DNA from 2 places in the Planococcus alpniumensis genome. Region 1 is predicted to be linked to the other one. Evidence: riboswitches for the same ligand, from Rfam matches in the RefSeq annotation. Region 1 holds a riboswitch; the other holds the start of a gene.

The links. Region 1 has a riboswitch for FMN ahead of ribD (bifunctional diaminohydroxyphosphoribosylaminopyrimidine deaminase/5-amino-6-(5-phosphoribosylamino)uracil reductase RibD). Riboswitches for the same ligand answer to the same signal wherever they lie in the genome.
Region 2: it holds a riboswitch for FMN, as region 1 does, so the genes downstream of both, G3255_RS10210 (ECF transporter S component) here and ribD (bifunctional diaminohydroxyphosphoribosylaminopyrimidine deaminase/5-amino-6-(5-phosphoribosylamino)uracil reductase RibD) in region 1, are expected to answer to the same signal.

The regions. Positions count from the first base shown of each region.
Region 1 is NZ_JAAMTH010000001.1:424,533-432,226, forward strand. Features, by position in the region: gene G3255_RS02260 (O-methyltransferase) at 1-396, shown strand, start outside; gene G3255_RS02265 (alpha/beta hydrolase) at 454-1,197, opposite strand; gene G3255_RS02270 (PaaI family thioesterase) at 1,320-1,718, shown strand; gene G3255_RS02275 (MarR family winged helix-turn-helix transcriptional regulator) at 1,865-2,344, shown strand; gene G3255_RS02280 (ring-cleaving dioxygenase) at 2,341-3,324, shown strand; gene G3255_RS02285 (TIGR04104 family putative zinc finger protein) at 3,478-3,777, shown strand; FMN riboswitch at 3,891-4,021, shown strand; FMN riboswitch at 4,129-4,259, shown strand; gene ribD (bifunctional diaminohydroxyphosphoribosylaminopyrimidine deaminase/5-amino-6-(5-phosphoribosylamino)uracil reductase RibD) at 4,359-5,441, shown strand; gene ribE (riboflavin synthase) at 5,447-6,082, shown strand; gene G3255_RS02300 (bifunctional 3,4-dihydroxy-2-butanone-4-phosphate synthase/GTP cyclohydrolase II) at 6,096-7,286, shown strand; gene ribH (6,7-dimethyl-8-ribityllumazine synthase) at 7,299-7,694, shown strand, end outside.
Region 2 is NZ_JAAMTH010000001.1:1,984,393-1,992,086, forward strand. Features, by position in the region: gene G3255_RS10190 (LysM peptidoglycan-binding domain-containing protein) at 1-481, opposite strand, end outside; gene G3255_RS10195 (RecQ family ATP-dependent DNA helicase) at 563-1,990, opposite strand; gene G3255_RS10200 (YpbB family protein) at 1,987-3,012, opposite strand; gene G3255_RS10205 (ferredoxin) at 3,119-3,370, shown strand; gene G3255_RS10210 (ECF transporter S component) at 3,428-4,009, opposite strand; FMN riboswitch at 4,155-4,290, opposite strand; gene G3255_RS10215 (hypothetical protein) at 4,368-5,546, opposite strand; gene sigX (RNA polymerase sigma factor SigX) at 5,536-6,069, opposite strand; gene G3255_RS10225 (ATP-binding protein) at 6,116-7,694, opposite strand, start outside.

The sequences.
Region 1 (7,694 bases):
ACTTCGCTGGAATTGGAGCAGGACTATGCAGAATTGGCAAACACCCAGTTGATAAAGGCGGGGTTCGATGGGCAAGTCAACTATCTGACTGGACCTGCCTTGGAGAGCTTAGCGCAACTGAAAGGCCAGGGGCGGACATTCGATTTCTTTTTCATCGATGCAGATAAGGAGAATTACGAAAACTATTTAGCCGCTTGCTTGGAACTTGCAGAAAATGAGGCACTGATCGTCGCCGATAATGTCCTGGCAGGAGGAAGTGTGGCACATGCGGGTGAAGAGCGTCAGCACACCGAGTTCATGAAGAAGTTCAACGAAACGGCTGCAAGGCATCCGCAATTGGAGTCGATGCTGCTGCCGGTCGGCGATGGATTGCTCGTGTCAAAAGTGAAAAAATAACAAAAGGACGGAAGGCGCGAGAGCCTTTCGTCCTTTGCTATATAAATAAAGCAGAGTTTATTCGTATTTGCGGAAAAAGGCGAGCGTACCGTCGATGATCCGTTGCTGGTCGTGATCAAGCGTCGCCACATGGTAGCTATCCGGCATTTCGATAAGGTCTTTTTCCTCAGATGAAATATGATCAAAAATGAATGTTGAATTAGCCGGCGGAACGACATGGTCTTCCGGTGAGACGAACAGCAGCGTCGGGCAATGGATGGCCGACAGGTTTTTTCGCACCAAATCCATGAAGGACAGAATCTCCTTGACCGAAGCGACCGGTGTTTTGTCGTAGGCAAGCTCAGTGATTCCCGTTTTTTTGATATCGGAACCAATGGCGTCCAAAAAGCGCACATCCTGCAACTCCTTGACGCCTTCCATGTCCGGGACTTCAACGGCGGCGTTGATCAAGGAAATGGCGCGGATCTCCGGATGGTTTTCCGCCATATAAAGCGCGAGCGTACCGCCCATCGACAAGCCTGCCACGAAAATCTGATCGCAGCGCTCCGACAGCCAAGCGTATGCCTCTTCGACAGAAGCGATCCAATCTTGATACGTGCTTGTTTCCATATCTTCATAATGCGTGCCATGCCCTTTAAGGCGTGGGGCATAGACGCTATATCCTTCGTTCGCGAAAGCCTCGGCAAGCGGGCGCATGCTTTGAGTCGTGCCGGTAAAGCCGTGTGAGACGAGGATTCCCGTTTTCCCGCCTTCGGAAATGAACGGCTCTGCGCCGGGAAGTACATCGAAATTGTGTGTCATCCAAAAACCTCCTTTTAGGTAGTCCTTAAGTATTCGTTGCTTTTTGTGAAAATCCTGCCCATTCAATTGCCTCAAAAAGGAATGCTATACTAATGGAAGAATAATCAACTGGGGGAGATCGCGTGCAAAACGTACAGGAATATACGCAATTGATCGAGCAGTTCGAGAACGGCCCTTATTTCCAGTTGCTCGGTTTTGAAATCGACCGAGTGGAGTATGGCAAGGCGTCCATGCGCTTGGAGAAAAAACCCGAAAATGACAATATGCAAAATATGCTGCACGGTGGCGCAATCATGTCGGGAATCGATATCGTGATGGGCCTTGCCTCACGGTCGCTCGGAAGCGACGCGGTTTCGACGATTCAAATGGAAGTTCGCTTCATCAAAAGCTTGGCAGAAGGAACGGCCATTTTCCACGCTGAATTGCTGCATCAGACGAACAGTACAGCGATATTGACGGGGCGTGTGGTCAGCGAGCAAGATGAATTACTGGCGTATAGCACCGGCACTTTTAAATTATAAATTTCAAAAGCTCCTTTTCGCATCTAGCGAAAGGGAGCTTTTTGATTGGCTGCAATTGGAAGCGGTTCTCTTGACCCATAAGCGGCTGCTTGTTATAATTACTTTTAATTAAAGATATTTTAATTCGAAATAAAGAGGTGAAATAAATGGAGTTCTCCAACCAGAACCTGAAAGCTGTGACGGTTTTGATTCGCGCCGCGGATGCGGTCCATGACGCCATTAAACGCGACGTTGCGGGATATGGCTTGAACGCGACCGAATTCTCGGTGCTCGAACTGCTCTACCATCAAGGCCGGCAACCGATACAGGCAATTGGCAAGAGAGTGTTGATTGCAAGCAGCAGCATCACCTACGTGGTCGATAAACTTGAGCACAAAGGCTATGTCGAACGGGAAGCGTGCAAAGAAGACCGGCGCGTGACTTATGCCCTTTTGACGGACAATGGCCAGGAATTGATGAAGCGGATTTTCCCTGAACATGAACAGCAAATGGATAAAGTGTTTGCCGGGCTTGGGCAAGAGGAAGTAGCAGAGTTGATCGAGAAGCTGAAAAAAGTCGGCTACGAAGCACAAGACAGTATGGAACCGAAAGATAGAATATTAAAAGACAAGGAGCGGTATGCATGAACGAATTGAAAGGGATCCACCATGTAACGGCGATTACGAGCAGCGCCGAGAAGAACTATGAATTTTTTACGTATGTATTGGGCATGAGATTGGTCAAGAAAACGGTGAACCAAGATGATATCCAAACCTATCACTTGTTTTTCGCCGACGATAAAGGCTCTGCCGGGACGGATATGACTTTCTTTGATTTTCCGGGAATCCCGAAAGGCACTCACGGCACGAACGAAATTTACAAGACGGCTTTCCGTGTGCCGACGGACGAAGCGCTTAGCTATTGGGAAAAACGTTTCGACAAATACGAAGTGCAGCATACGGCCATAACCGAGCAATTCGGCGTCAAAACTTTGTCGTTCGCCGACTTCGATGACCAGCAATATATGCTCGTATCGGACGAGAACAACGAAGGCGTACAAGCCGGCACGCCGTGGCAGCAGGGGCCGGTCCCGCTTGAATTTGCCATCACCGGCCTTGGCCCGATCCATATCCGCATCGGCCAATTCGATTACTTAAAGGAAGTATTGGAAAAAGCAATGCATATGCGCGAGATTGCCAACGAGGGGCAACTTCATTTATTCGAGATGGGCGAAGGCGGCAACGGTGCGCAAGTAATCGTCGAACATAATGCAGAATTGCCATCGGGCCAGCAAGGCTTCGGCACGGTGCATCACGCCGCCTTCCGTGTGGCGGATCGCGAAGCGTTGAATGAATGGATCGGCCATATGCAGGAGATAGGATTCTCGACTTCCGGCTATGTGGACCGCTTCTTCTTTGAATCATTGTACGCACGGGTCGCACCCGGGTTGTTGTTCGAATGGGCAACGGATGGCCCAGGCTTCATGGGCGACGAGCCATATGAAACACTCGGGGAGAAACTCTCTTTGCCGCCGTTCTTGGAACCGAAGCGCGAACAGATTGAAAGCATGGTGCGCCCGATCGATACCGAGCGCAGCACGAAGAAGATCGATAAAGAATACCTATAAGGAAAATTTAGCACTGCTCATAATGGGCAGTGCTTTTTCATGGTGTGGCAAAGAAGAAAGAATGTACAAAAACCTAAAGTAATGGGGCGATTTTGGGAACTTATCCTACTTATGTACGTAAGTATAGATAGTACAAGGAAGGGGAGAAGGGCGATGCCGAAATGCCAAAATTGCGGAACGACGTGGACGTGGGGGCAGACTGTCTGTCGGCTTTTCACACTGGGGGATAGCTTGACCTGCCCAGCTTGCCGGCAAGCGCAATACGTTTCCATGGAATCGCGGAAAAAGACCAGCTTGTTTGTCTTTGCCGCTCCGCTCATCATGTTCATTTCGGTTGCTTTCGGCATTGACCCGTTTGTTTCCCTTGCCTTATTCCTGGCTTCCTTTTTAGTAATCATGGGCATTTACCCATTCTTTATCGAATTGACAGACGAGCGCGGGCCGATGTGGTGACTGGTCGAAAACCGAGTCTGTTTGTAGGGATTGAGTTGGCTGCACGCAAAAAATGAAGATTCTTTTCTGGACAGCCCCTGAAGCTTGCGCTAAACTTACAGATAATCATCTATAGCGTTCTTCGGGGTCGGGTGAAATTCCCAATCGACGGTAACGGAGCAATCCGAAGCCCGTGAGCCTTTCGGGGCAGGATTTGGTGCAAGTCCAAAGCCGACAGTTAAAGTCTGGATGGGAGAAGAACAGTCAAGCAGCCTACTAGCAATCGCTTAGGTTTCTTTGATATGCACTTTCAAGGCCCCTTTCTTTTATGGAAGGGGCCTTTTTTGCATACTGTGGATGATCAACTGAATAGTATTCCTTCGGGGTCGGGTGAAATTCCCAATCGACGGTAACGAAGCAATTCGAAGCCCGTGAGCCTTTCGGGGCAGGATTTGGTGCAAGTCCAAAGCCGACAGTTAAAGTCTGGATGGGAGAAGGAAGAACACGGAAATTATAGAGTTATCTATAGTTCTATTTCCTATTGTCTTCGAACCCATTGGCTAAACAATGGGTTTTTATTTTGTTCTGAAAGGTGTGATCAAGTGGACGACCAGCAAATCATGAAGCAAACACTGGAGCTGGCGCGATCAGCTGCTGGGCAGACGTCCCCCAACCCGCTCGTGGGGTCGGTGATCGTCAAAGATGGCCGCATCATCGGTATGGGCGCGCATCTAAAAGCGGGACAGGCGCATGCAGAAATCCATGCGCTGAATATGGCAGGCAGTGAAGCGCGAGGCGCGGATTTGTATGTGACGCTGGAGCCTTGCAGCCATCATGGCCGGACAGGCCCTTGCGCAGACGCGATCATCCAAGCTGGCATTCGCCGTGTCGTCGTCGCTGTACTGGACCCGAACCCGCTCGTTTCAGGCCAAGGTATCAAAAAGCTTGAAAACGCCGGGGTTATTGTAGAGACCGGCGTCTGCGAGCAGGAAGCTGCAGAGCTGAACCGGATGTTCTTCACCTTTATCCGCAAAAAGCGGCCGTTCGTCACATTGAAGCACGCGATTACGCTGGACGGCAAAATCGCTGTAGACGGCGGCCGTTCGGAGAAAATCACGGGGCCTGAAGTGCAGCGCGATGTCCACCAACTGCGTTTGCTGCACGACGCCATCCTCGTTGGCGCACAGACGGTTGCACTTGATAACCCCCGCTTGACCAATCGGTTTGCCGACTCCCAGAGGCAGCCGATCCGCGTCATCTTGGATCGCCATTTGCGCCTCCCGAAAGAGAGCCACATTATTCAAGTACCTGATGCCCCTACTTGGATTATCGTCGGATCACAAGCCGATATTGACAGCCGCGGCGCATTTCCGGACCATGTACGCATTTTGCAACTGGATACGCCGGATGTGGAAATCGCCGCTGCACTGGAATTGCTTGCCGAGCATAAGGTGTTATCAGTCCTTGTGGAAGGCGGCCAAAAAATCAATACCGCTTTCTTGAAAAGCGGGCAAGTAGACGAAATTGCTACGTATATCGCACCGATTATTCTCGGCGGCGAAGGAACCGTTTCCGTATTCGGTGATCTGCAAACCAGTTCCGTGTCAAACGGCATTCGCTTGGAGACGCAGAAGGTGGAACGCCTCGGAACGGATCTGAAGATCATCTCCACATTAAAGGAGTGACACAAATGTTTACAGGCATTATTGAAGAAACCGGACAACTCGCCGGTATCAAGCGCGGCGCTTCGAGCATGGAAATGACGATCCGAGCAAATGCTGTCCTGGAAGAAACGAAAATCGGCGACAGCATCTCAGTGGAGGGTGTCTGCCTGACGGTGACTTCATTGTCAAGCGGACGTTTCACGGTGGATGTCATGCCGGAAACATTCCACGGCACGACCCTTTCTTCATTGGGCACATCCAGTGCCGTCAATTTGGAACGTGCCATGGCGGCGAATGGTCGTTTCGGCGGGCATCTTGTCGCGGGCCACATCGACGGGGTCGGCAAGATCTTGCGCAAGCGCCCACAGGAAAATGCCATGTATATCGATATAGCGGCGCCTCCTGAATTGCTTGCGCAGTCAATCGTCAAAGGGTCCGTCGCGATTGACGGCATCAGCTTAACTATCTTTGAACTCAGCGAAAATCATTTGACCGTTTCGCTCATCCCACATACAGCGGGAGAAACGACTTTGGGCAGCAAAAAAGTGGGCGATTCGGTCAATCTCGAAACCGATATGTTCGGGAAGTACGTGCAGCGTTTTATGGAGCATGCGCCAAAACAACCGATGAACGCCGATTATTTGCGGCGCCACGGATTTTAAAGGAGCAAAACCGATGCTAAATACAATTGAAGAAGCAGTAAAGGATTTGCAGGCAGGAAAAGTCATTATTCTGGTAGATGACGAATCGAGGGAGAACGAAGGCGATTTTGTCTGTCTTGCAGAACATGCGACGCCTGAGAATATCAATTTCATGGCAACGCACGGCAGGGGGCTCATCTGCACGCCGGTCTCGCCGGATATCGCCTTGCGCCTGAAACTCGACCAAATGGTCAGCCATAATACCGATCACCACGAAACGGCATTTACCGTCAGCATCGACCATAAAGATGCCAAGACGGGCATCAGTGCCTTTGAACGGTCGGACACGATCTTGCAGATGCTCGATACGAAAGCCGTGCCGCAGGATTTCAAACGGCCGGGGCACGTCTTCCCGCTTGTCGCAAAATCGGGCGGCGTTTTCCAGCGCCAAGGCCACACGGAAGCGTCAGTCGATTTGGCACGTCTTAGCGGCAGCGAACCGGCAGCGGTCATTTGTGAAATCATGAATCTTGACGGTACGATGTCGCGCATGCCCGACTTGGAAAAGTTGGCGGAGCAGTTCGATATCAAAATCATCACGATCGAGGATCTCTATGCCTATCGTGCAGAGAAAGACCCGCTCCTCAAGCGGGAATCGAGTGTCCACATGCCGACGGACTTCGGTGAATTCCGCATGGTGGGCTATTCCAACCGCCTGGATACAGAAGAGCATGTCGCCATCGTTAAAGGCAATCCGGAATCGGTGGAAGCGCCGATCGTACGCATCCATTCAGAATGCTTGACCGGCGATATTTTTCACTCGCGCCGCTGCGATTGCGGCGCCCAGCTTACGAAATCGCTCGAGCTGATCGAACAAGCGGGAGCTGGAATCGTCCTCTATATGCGCCAGGAAGGGCGGGGCATTGGCTTGTTGAACAAGCTGAAAGCGTATGAACTGCAAGAACAGGGCTTGGATACCGTCGAAGCCAATGAACAGCTGGGCTTCCCGGCGGAAATGCGCGATTATACATTATGCGCTTTGATGTTGAAAGATCTGGGCGTGTCGCGCGTCAGGCTGCTGACGAACAATCCAGCCAAGACAGATGCGCTTATCGAATACGGCATCGAAGTGGAAGAACGGCTTGCGCTCGTCATCCCGCCGACTGAAGACAACACGCAATACATGAAAACGAAAAAACAACGAATGCATCATCTAATCGACTAAGGAGTGTTCATAATGGAAACAGTTTACGAAGCAAATTTGATCGGATCGGATTTAAAAATAGCAATCGTTACAGGCAGGTTCAATGATTTCATCACCTCGCGCTTGTTGGATGGCGCCGTCGACGGCTTGGTGCGTCATGGCGTCAACAAAGAAAACATCGACACTGCCTGGGTGCCGGGGGCATTTGAATTGCCGCTAGTCGCGAAGAAAATGGCGGAAACAAAAAAATACGATGCGGTTATCGCACTCGGCACCGTGATCCGCGGTTCGACGACGCATTACGATTATGTCTGCAGCGAAGCGGCGAAAGGCATTGCACAAGCCGGCATGTCGACGGGTGTTCCGGTCATTTTCGGCGTATTGACGACAGAAACGATTGAACAGGCGATTGAACGCGCTGGCACGAAA
Region 2 (7,694 bases), 1.6 Mb from region 1:
GTTGTTCTGCCAGCGCTGTTTCCTTGGCTTTTTCCGCTGCTTGTTGTTCCGCGGCCGCCTGCTCTTTCTCTTTCGCTTTGGCAGCTGCCTTTTCTTCACGCTCACGCGCTTTTTCTTTCAGCTCTTGTTGTTCTTGCGCTTCTTTAGCTTTGGCATTTTTCTTTTCTTCTTCGTCTTTCTCCTGGTCGTCTGCAGCGGCAAGTACTGTGCTGTCAGAAGGTGGCTGGGAGTTCAGTTCGAAGCTTACTTCATTTTCGTTTGTTTTGGCAGTTAGCGTGTCATCCGGTTCAAAGTAAAACGCAACATAGATCAGCAAAGTGACCGGAATCAAGATAAAGATGAAAAACAAGGAAGGTAATAATAAACCCCTGCTTTTTGGCTTGGGCATTTGGCGTGCGCGCCTCGTCAATTCTGCCATTCGTTCCTGTGACAATTCCTGGCGATTCTTTTCCATTGATTCATGATAATTATCGTTTCCCATTTTCACGACTACCCCTATCTGTACTAATATATCTATTATGACGAAAAAAGGCTTATTTGTAAATAATAGAAATACAGATTTTCATATAGGAAGAAGGACCTTCAAGCGCTCTTTCCAAGACCCTTTTGGCGAAGCTTTCGGTTCACTGTGAAGGCCTTTGAAGAGACTGTAGTCAATCCCATGAAAACTGCAGCAATTAGGCGGTATTTCAAGGTTTTCCTGGTCGAAGCTCCTGCTGATGTATTGCCGTATGCAAGCGCTTGTGTGGACTAGCCCACGGATGGAGGCAGCTTGCCGTTGTTTTTCTTTTTTCAATTGTTCGATCTGGTTCAATGTGCCTCCAAGCGGGAGGCGCTCACGCCAATAGGAAATGATGCGATACGCCGTTTCCCTGATCATCCCCTGCTCGATCAATTGTTTTGCTTCTTCGCCCCGCTCATAAATCAGTTCAATTTCATGTTTTTCAGGCAAATCATCCATGATTAGACTCTCTACGAGCCGCTCGTCCCCTGCGGCATACAATAAAGTCGCAAGTGAAGGCAAAGAATCCCGGCCGGCGCGCCCCACTTCCTGAACATATCCTTCTATAGAAGAAGGCAATTGGAAATGGATGACTTGGCGGATATCGGGAATATGGACCCCCATGCCGAACGCATTGGTCGCACATACCCACTCCAGCTCCTTATTGGCAAATTGCTGCTGGACAAAAATTCGGTCCTGCTGCTCCATCCCGCCGTGATAAAATGCCGCCCGTATGCCGAGAGCGAGAATTCGCTCCGCCAATTCCTGCGATTTCCGCCGCGTTCCGGCATAAATGATGCCTGGTCCTCCATATGTCGCCACTATGTTTAATAGTTCTTCCAATTTATCGCTGTCATTGTCGAATTTGCGGATATCGTAGCTGATGTTCTTTCGGTCCATCGGATGTGAATAGACGAACGGGTCAATCAATTTTAAATAACGCTTAATTTCATCTGTTACTTTATCGGTCGCCGTTGCGGTCAGCGCCAAGGTTTGTGGATTGCCAAGCTTGGGCAGGACCTCTGCAATGCGCAAATAGTCCGGACGGAAATCGAAGCCCCATTGAGAAATGCAATGTGCTTCGTCCGCAACAAGCAGCGAGATGCCAAGTGCATTCAATTTACCGAGTACATATGGCTGTACAAGCATTTCAGGAGCGATAAAGATGAATTTATAAGTGCCGAGCGTGTTCCAAACCCTTTCGCGATCTTCCGGTTTCATAAAGGAATTGATGGCAATGACCGATTTTTCTCCCATCTTCTTTAATTGGGCAACTTGGTCTTGCATCAGCGATAAAAGCGGCGAGACGATAATGATGGCGCCTGGCAAGATTTTCCCGGGCAGCTGGTAACACAGCGATTTCCCCATTCCGGTCGGCAACAGCGCCAGCACATCACGCCCCGCCAGCACTTGCTCGATCACTTGTTTTTGGCCAGGGCGGAATTCTGTGTAGCCATAAGCGTCGTATAATAACTTTTCAAGATTCATGTGACGTCACCTCTCATCGCTAGCGCCAGCCGGATTTGAAAATAACTGGCTTCCGGCAACCGTTCTTTGATATCCCGCAAGCGCATCGTCTTCAACTCCTTGCTGATATGATGGATGGATTGAAATAAGCGCTCATCCATAAAGGGCGCAGAGCTGAACGCTGGATCGTTCATCGCCATCTCCACGAAATGATCCTCGATTGTACTTGTTTTCAGTTGCCGAAGCTCAGCAATCTGCTGAAGCGAAAATCCTCGTTCGGACAAGTTTTGCGTTCGTTTTGCTGATTCCGTCAAAGCGGATTGCTGGATGATGCCTTCAAGCAAACCCGCGAGCAAGGGATATTCCATGCCTTCAAGAACGTCCAGCCATGCATGCAATGCTTCGACAGCGGCAATTTTCACATCTATCGGCAAGAGGCCATGCTCCATGGCCAATTGATCCCAAGTGAGCCCACCGACACCACACCCCGACAACCGCTCCATTAGGATAGCTTTATGGGCTTCGCTTGTTTTTGCTAATGCTAAGCTGTTTTCGAGTTGGTTTTTGAACGCTTTTTGAACAGCGGATGAACGAAAGTCGATGCGCTTCAAATAAGCCTTGGCCCACGCCTGTACCGTTTCATCGCTGACGACTGGATCAAAGCGCTTTTGGCCTTGCATGAAATTGGACATCGTCTGGACCACCAACGATAGTCGCGCAAAGAACCGATTTTCATTGCCCCTGTACTTCCAGCCGTTCAAGGGCGCAGGTGGAATTTCAAGAGCGAATGCAGAGCCATGGAGCTGGACCTTGTTGTCATTCGGAATCAACAAGCCTTGCGCCTGCAACCTGTCAATGGACGCTAGATAGTCTTGCTTGTCCAGTTTAGGGAGCACTGCAAAATAAGGATGCAGCTTAAAATAGCCAATATCCTGAATCGTTTGCCCTGATTTCTTTCCTTTAATTAAATGATAAGGGGAAGAAACGGTCCGTTGACCGTCTACCGCTTTCATAATCGCTAAAACGACTTCATCGAATCGCACTGAATTACCCTCCTGGCGGTTTTGGGTTGAAAAAATCACGAAATATCTATAGAATAAACACGATAGTATAACTGAACTTGTTCGGAGATAAAGGAGAGGAACTGGAATGGCTAAATATACCATTGTTGATAAAGATACGTGTATCGCATGCGGAGCTTGCGGAGCGGCAGCACCAGACATTTACGATTATGATGATGAGGGCATCGCCTTTGTTATTCTTGATGATAACACGGGGACTGAACAAGTGCCAGATGAGCTGATGGAGGATATGGAGGACGCATTTGAAGGATGCCCGACCGATTCCATTAAAGTTGCAGATAAGCCATTTGAAGGAGATCCACTTAAATACGAAGACTGATCAAAACATAGTCAATAGAAAAAGCGGCCGGAAGAATTATCTTCCAGCCGCTTCTTTTTATGATAAGTAATAGGAACGTTGTTTTTCTATCCATGTATGCATGCTGCCGAAGATCAACAAGACGACGGTCGTAAGCGCCAAGCCTTTGATCAAGTTAAAAGGCAAGATTCCGAGAACAATGGTCGTGTAGAATGCGTTTCCGGTCTGTTCAGGCATATTCAGGAAATACGTATACATCGGTAAGAACACGAAATAATTCAGCAAACTCATGCCAATTGCCATCGTCAATGTACCGATGATTAACCCGAATGCGATTCCTTTTTTTGTGGAAACTTTACGGTAAATGGCATAGACCGGCAAAATGAACAATAGGCTCGTCGCAAAATTCGCCATATGCCCTACAGGCACGCCAGTCGGGCTCCCTGAAAAAATCCAGTCCAATACGTTTTTAAAGAATGCTACCAAGACGCCAGCTACTGGCCCCATCGTGATCGCAGCGATCAACGCTGGCACGTCACTAAAATCCACTTTCAAAAATGCTGGCAACGCCGGCAGCGGAAAATTGAATAGCATCAACACAAATGAGATGCTGCTCAACATCCCGATGACGATCATCGATTGCAATTTCTTGTTCTTCATGTTCCTCTCTCCTTGTCGTGATTCACCAGAAGAAAGGTTCGGAGCGCATGCTGCCCTAAAAAATCCCTTAAGCAAGAGTCGCTTAAGGGAGAGTCAGGCACACTGAATAAACGGTCCGTTGTTAAAAAACGGCATGCGTCCGCACCTTCACCTTCTCCCATCCAGACTATACTGTCGGCTTTGGAATCTCACCAAATCCTGCTTTTTACGGCTCGCGGGCTGATGGACCATGATGTCCAATTACCGCCGGTAGGGAATTGCACCCTGCCCCGAAGATGAATCGATATTTTTTTATACAAGTTAATCTTATAAAAAAAAGACCGCAATGTAAACCATACTGCTTACATTGCGGTCTTTTTTATTTTTCTGGCCAGTCAATGCGGTTGGGCGAAACTGGCAGTTCCAGTTCTTTAGAGAAATCGAAGCCTGCCCATTCCGATTGGATAGTATTGGATATCGCCAGCGATGAACCATATGATTCTGCCGTGAGCGCCATGCTTTCGATCATCTGCATCGCCGCCGCTTTATCCAGTGTCTCCAAATCCAATTGCTCTTCAAATATCAAGTCGGCGTTTGCCCCGTCCACTTCGACGCGGTAGCTGACCCCTTCAGGAACCGGCGAACGGTAATCGTCATTCGGTGATTGCTGAAGCGCCAGTAGCGCATCTTTTACATTCCCAGGCGACATGCCGTAAGCCGGCGCCAAATAAGCTTCACCTGCAGACGATTCTAGCAAATAAAAACTTTGCCCCTTTTCGCCCGGAACGAGTGGTTCCACTGTGCCCATATGGGATAATTGCGCCGCCTCGCCAGCTTCATTCAAGACGCGAATCTCTTGTTGATTCATGAACGTTTCCTCCAGGCTGTAAAGATACAGCGAAGTGGAAGCTGAACCTTGATCGTAGGTTTGGCTATTCGGAAGGAAATGGCTGATGGTCGATCCGTTTTGCTGGAGCTCGCCTTCATATGGATGATAGTCATCAAAACCCAACCCGGATTCATCGATTTGCCCGGAGAATGTTTCATATAACTCGAGCGCAGTTGGCTCTGCCATATCGGTCAGTTGTGTTGGAATGACGAAACTGACCGGCACAACATAACCGTGATAAGCAAGCCCAATGCGCAACACATGTGCATCTTCCAGTTCGCTTTCATAAACTGCGCTCCGCTGTATTTGCGGGTCTTCCGGAGCCAAACTTACTGCCTCGTTAGGCTCTTGATTATCTCCTTGCGCTTGTTCAGCCTGTTCCGTCTGAGCTTCATCTGTCGCCATCGTCGACTCCGCGTCCCTGCTTTCAGTCTCACTGCTGCTAGAGTCGGTGCCATTCTGCTGCAGCAATGAGGCTACGAGCACCGAGATGCTCAGGAATGCGACGATAGCAACCAGCAGCGGCAGCCAGCGCTTTGGCTGCCTTGGAGTTTGTTCTTTATGGGAAAGCTTTTTATACACTTCGGCTTTGGGGCGCTTGTCTTGTATTTTGGGGAAATCGCGCAACAAATTTTCGATTTCTTCATCGTTCCATTTGTCATTCGGCATATTCTCCTCCCCCTTCTGCTTCTAGTAGTTTTTGGCGGAGGGACCGGATTGCCCGGTGCTGTGTCGTTTTGACTTTGCCTTCCGACCACTCCAGGACTTCAGCAGTTTCCGCAATGGAGAGATCTTGGAAATAACGCATAATGATGACCAGTTTCTGATCACCTGTACACAAATCGAGCATTCGGTACAAGCGGACCTTGTCTTCATTGAGCAATGAAACTTCTTCAGGTATTCGTTCAGTTGATACCAATTGCTGGGTTTCCCAGTCAAAAAAATCCATCGAATGCTTTTTCCTCACTGCCGTCTTGCGAAAATGATCGATGGCGACATTTTTGGCGATTGAAAAGAGCCAGGTCTTTTCTGAACTCTTTCCTTGGAACCGGTCGTAAGCGCGCAACACCCTCACATAAACTTCATGCATCAGATCTTCTGCCACATGCCGGTCCTTCACTAAATACACCAAAAACTGAAAGACATCTTGATGATATTGATCGTACAGCCGATGAAACACGGAGTCATTCACGCAACTCCCCCCGTTCCTTGGATTAGTCGTCACGACAACAGAAAAGTTACATCGCCTTCAGCGGCAATGTGAAGATAAACGAAGTGCCTTCGCCAAATTTGCTTTCGGCGCGGATTTCGCCTGAATGCGCTTTGATGATATTGCTGGCAATCGCGAGGCCGAGACCTGTGCCGCCTTTGCCGAGCGTTCTTGCCTTATCGGCTTTATAGAAGCGCTCAAAGACGAACTCCAAGTCTTTTTCTGTAATTCCAGCGCCTGTATCGTTGATCGAAACTTTTGCGTAGTCTCCCATATTTTCGACATGCACTTGCACTTGCCCTCCCTGCGGAGTATGGCGAAGTGCATTATCGATCAAATTCGTCATGACCTGTTCGATGCGGTCTTCATCCAGTTCGGCTGCCGCCCAGTCGTCGAGTTCTGTCGTGAAGCTTAGTTCGATGCCTTTCTCTTTCGCAGCTTGGCTGAATTTCAAGCTCATCCGCTCGAGGGCATTATTGAACTGCACCAATTCTTTGTAGAGGCGCATATGGCCTGATTCCAATCGTGCCAAGTTCAATAGGTCCGTGACGAGACGTCCCATGCGCTGGGATTCTTCATAGATAATTTTGGTCATTTCGTTGCGTTCTTCTTCGCTTGCGCCAACGTCATCGAGTAAGGCTTCGCTATAGCCCTGGAGCATGGCAATCGGCGTCCGCAATTCATGAGATACATTGGCAATGAAATCTTCGCGCAGCTTCTCAAGGCGGTGCTGTTCCGTCATATTATGGAGCACAGCCACTGCCCCGCGAATGCTTTCGCCGCTGTAAAGCGGGCTGAAATTAACCGCATAGTAAGCGCCTTCGATTTCAAGCTCTTCCTCGATTTCCTCCTGGAATGTCAGGACGTGGTCGAGCATATGCAGCATTTCCGATGGCAACGCATTGGCATCGGTCGTGCCGTCTTTGAAGAGCCATTGCTGCAGCAGCTTCTCTGCCGGCGGATTGCTCAACAGGATTGTCTTATCCTGGTTGAATGTGATTACGGCATCCGCCATCGAAGTCAAGATGCTCGATAATTGCTCTTTTTCCTGATTGATCACTTCCAAGTGATGTTTTAATTGGCGTCCCATCTGGTTAAAGGCAATCGCCAATTGGCCAATTTCATCTCCAGACGATACTTTCACTTTTGTATCGAAATTCCCTTTCGCCAACTCAAATGCCCCTTCGCGCATATTGCGCAGCGGGGAAGTGATGCGGGTGGATAGGAAAAATGCGAAAAACGTCGTCAGCAATAACGCGATAAATGCTGAGAGGAAAACGATATTGGTCGTTCTTTCAGCCGTGCGGTCCATCACTTCCAATGATTGGTAAATGAAAACCGTCCCGTGAAGCTCATCGCTGGTTTGAAGGGGCGAAGCCATGACGATATACGATTCCATGCGGTCTGCTTCCGATAAAGACGGCAAGAGCATTTCCTTCGTCACGGTTTCATCGCTTTCGAACACTGTTTGAAATTCGTTTTCGCTGACAATCTTTTCCCTAATCTCTTCGCCATTCAAGCCATCATGCAAATAATAGGAAATTTCCCCTGGTTCTTCAGCGATGACCGCATTGGTTTCAGGCCCTAACACCTCGTCAACAATAGAC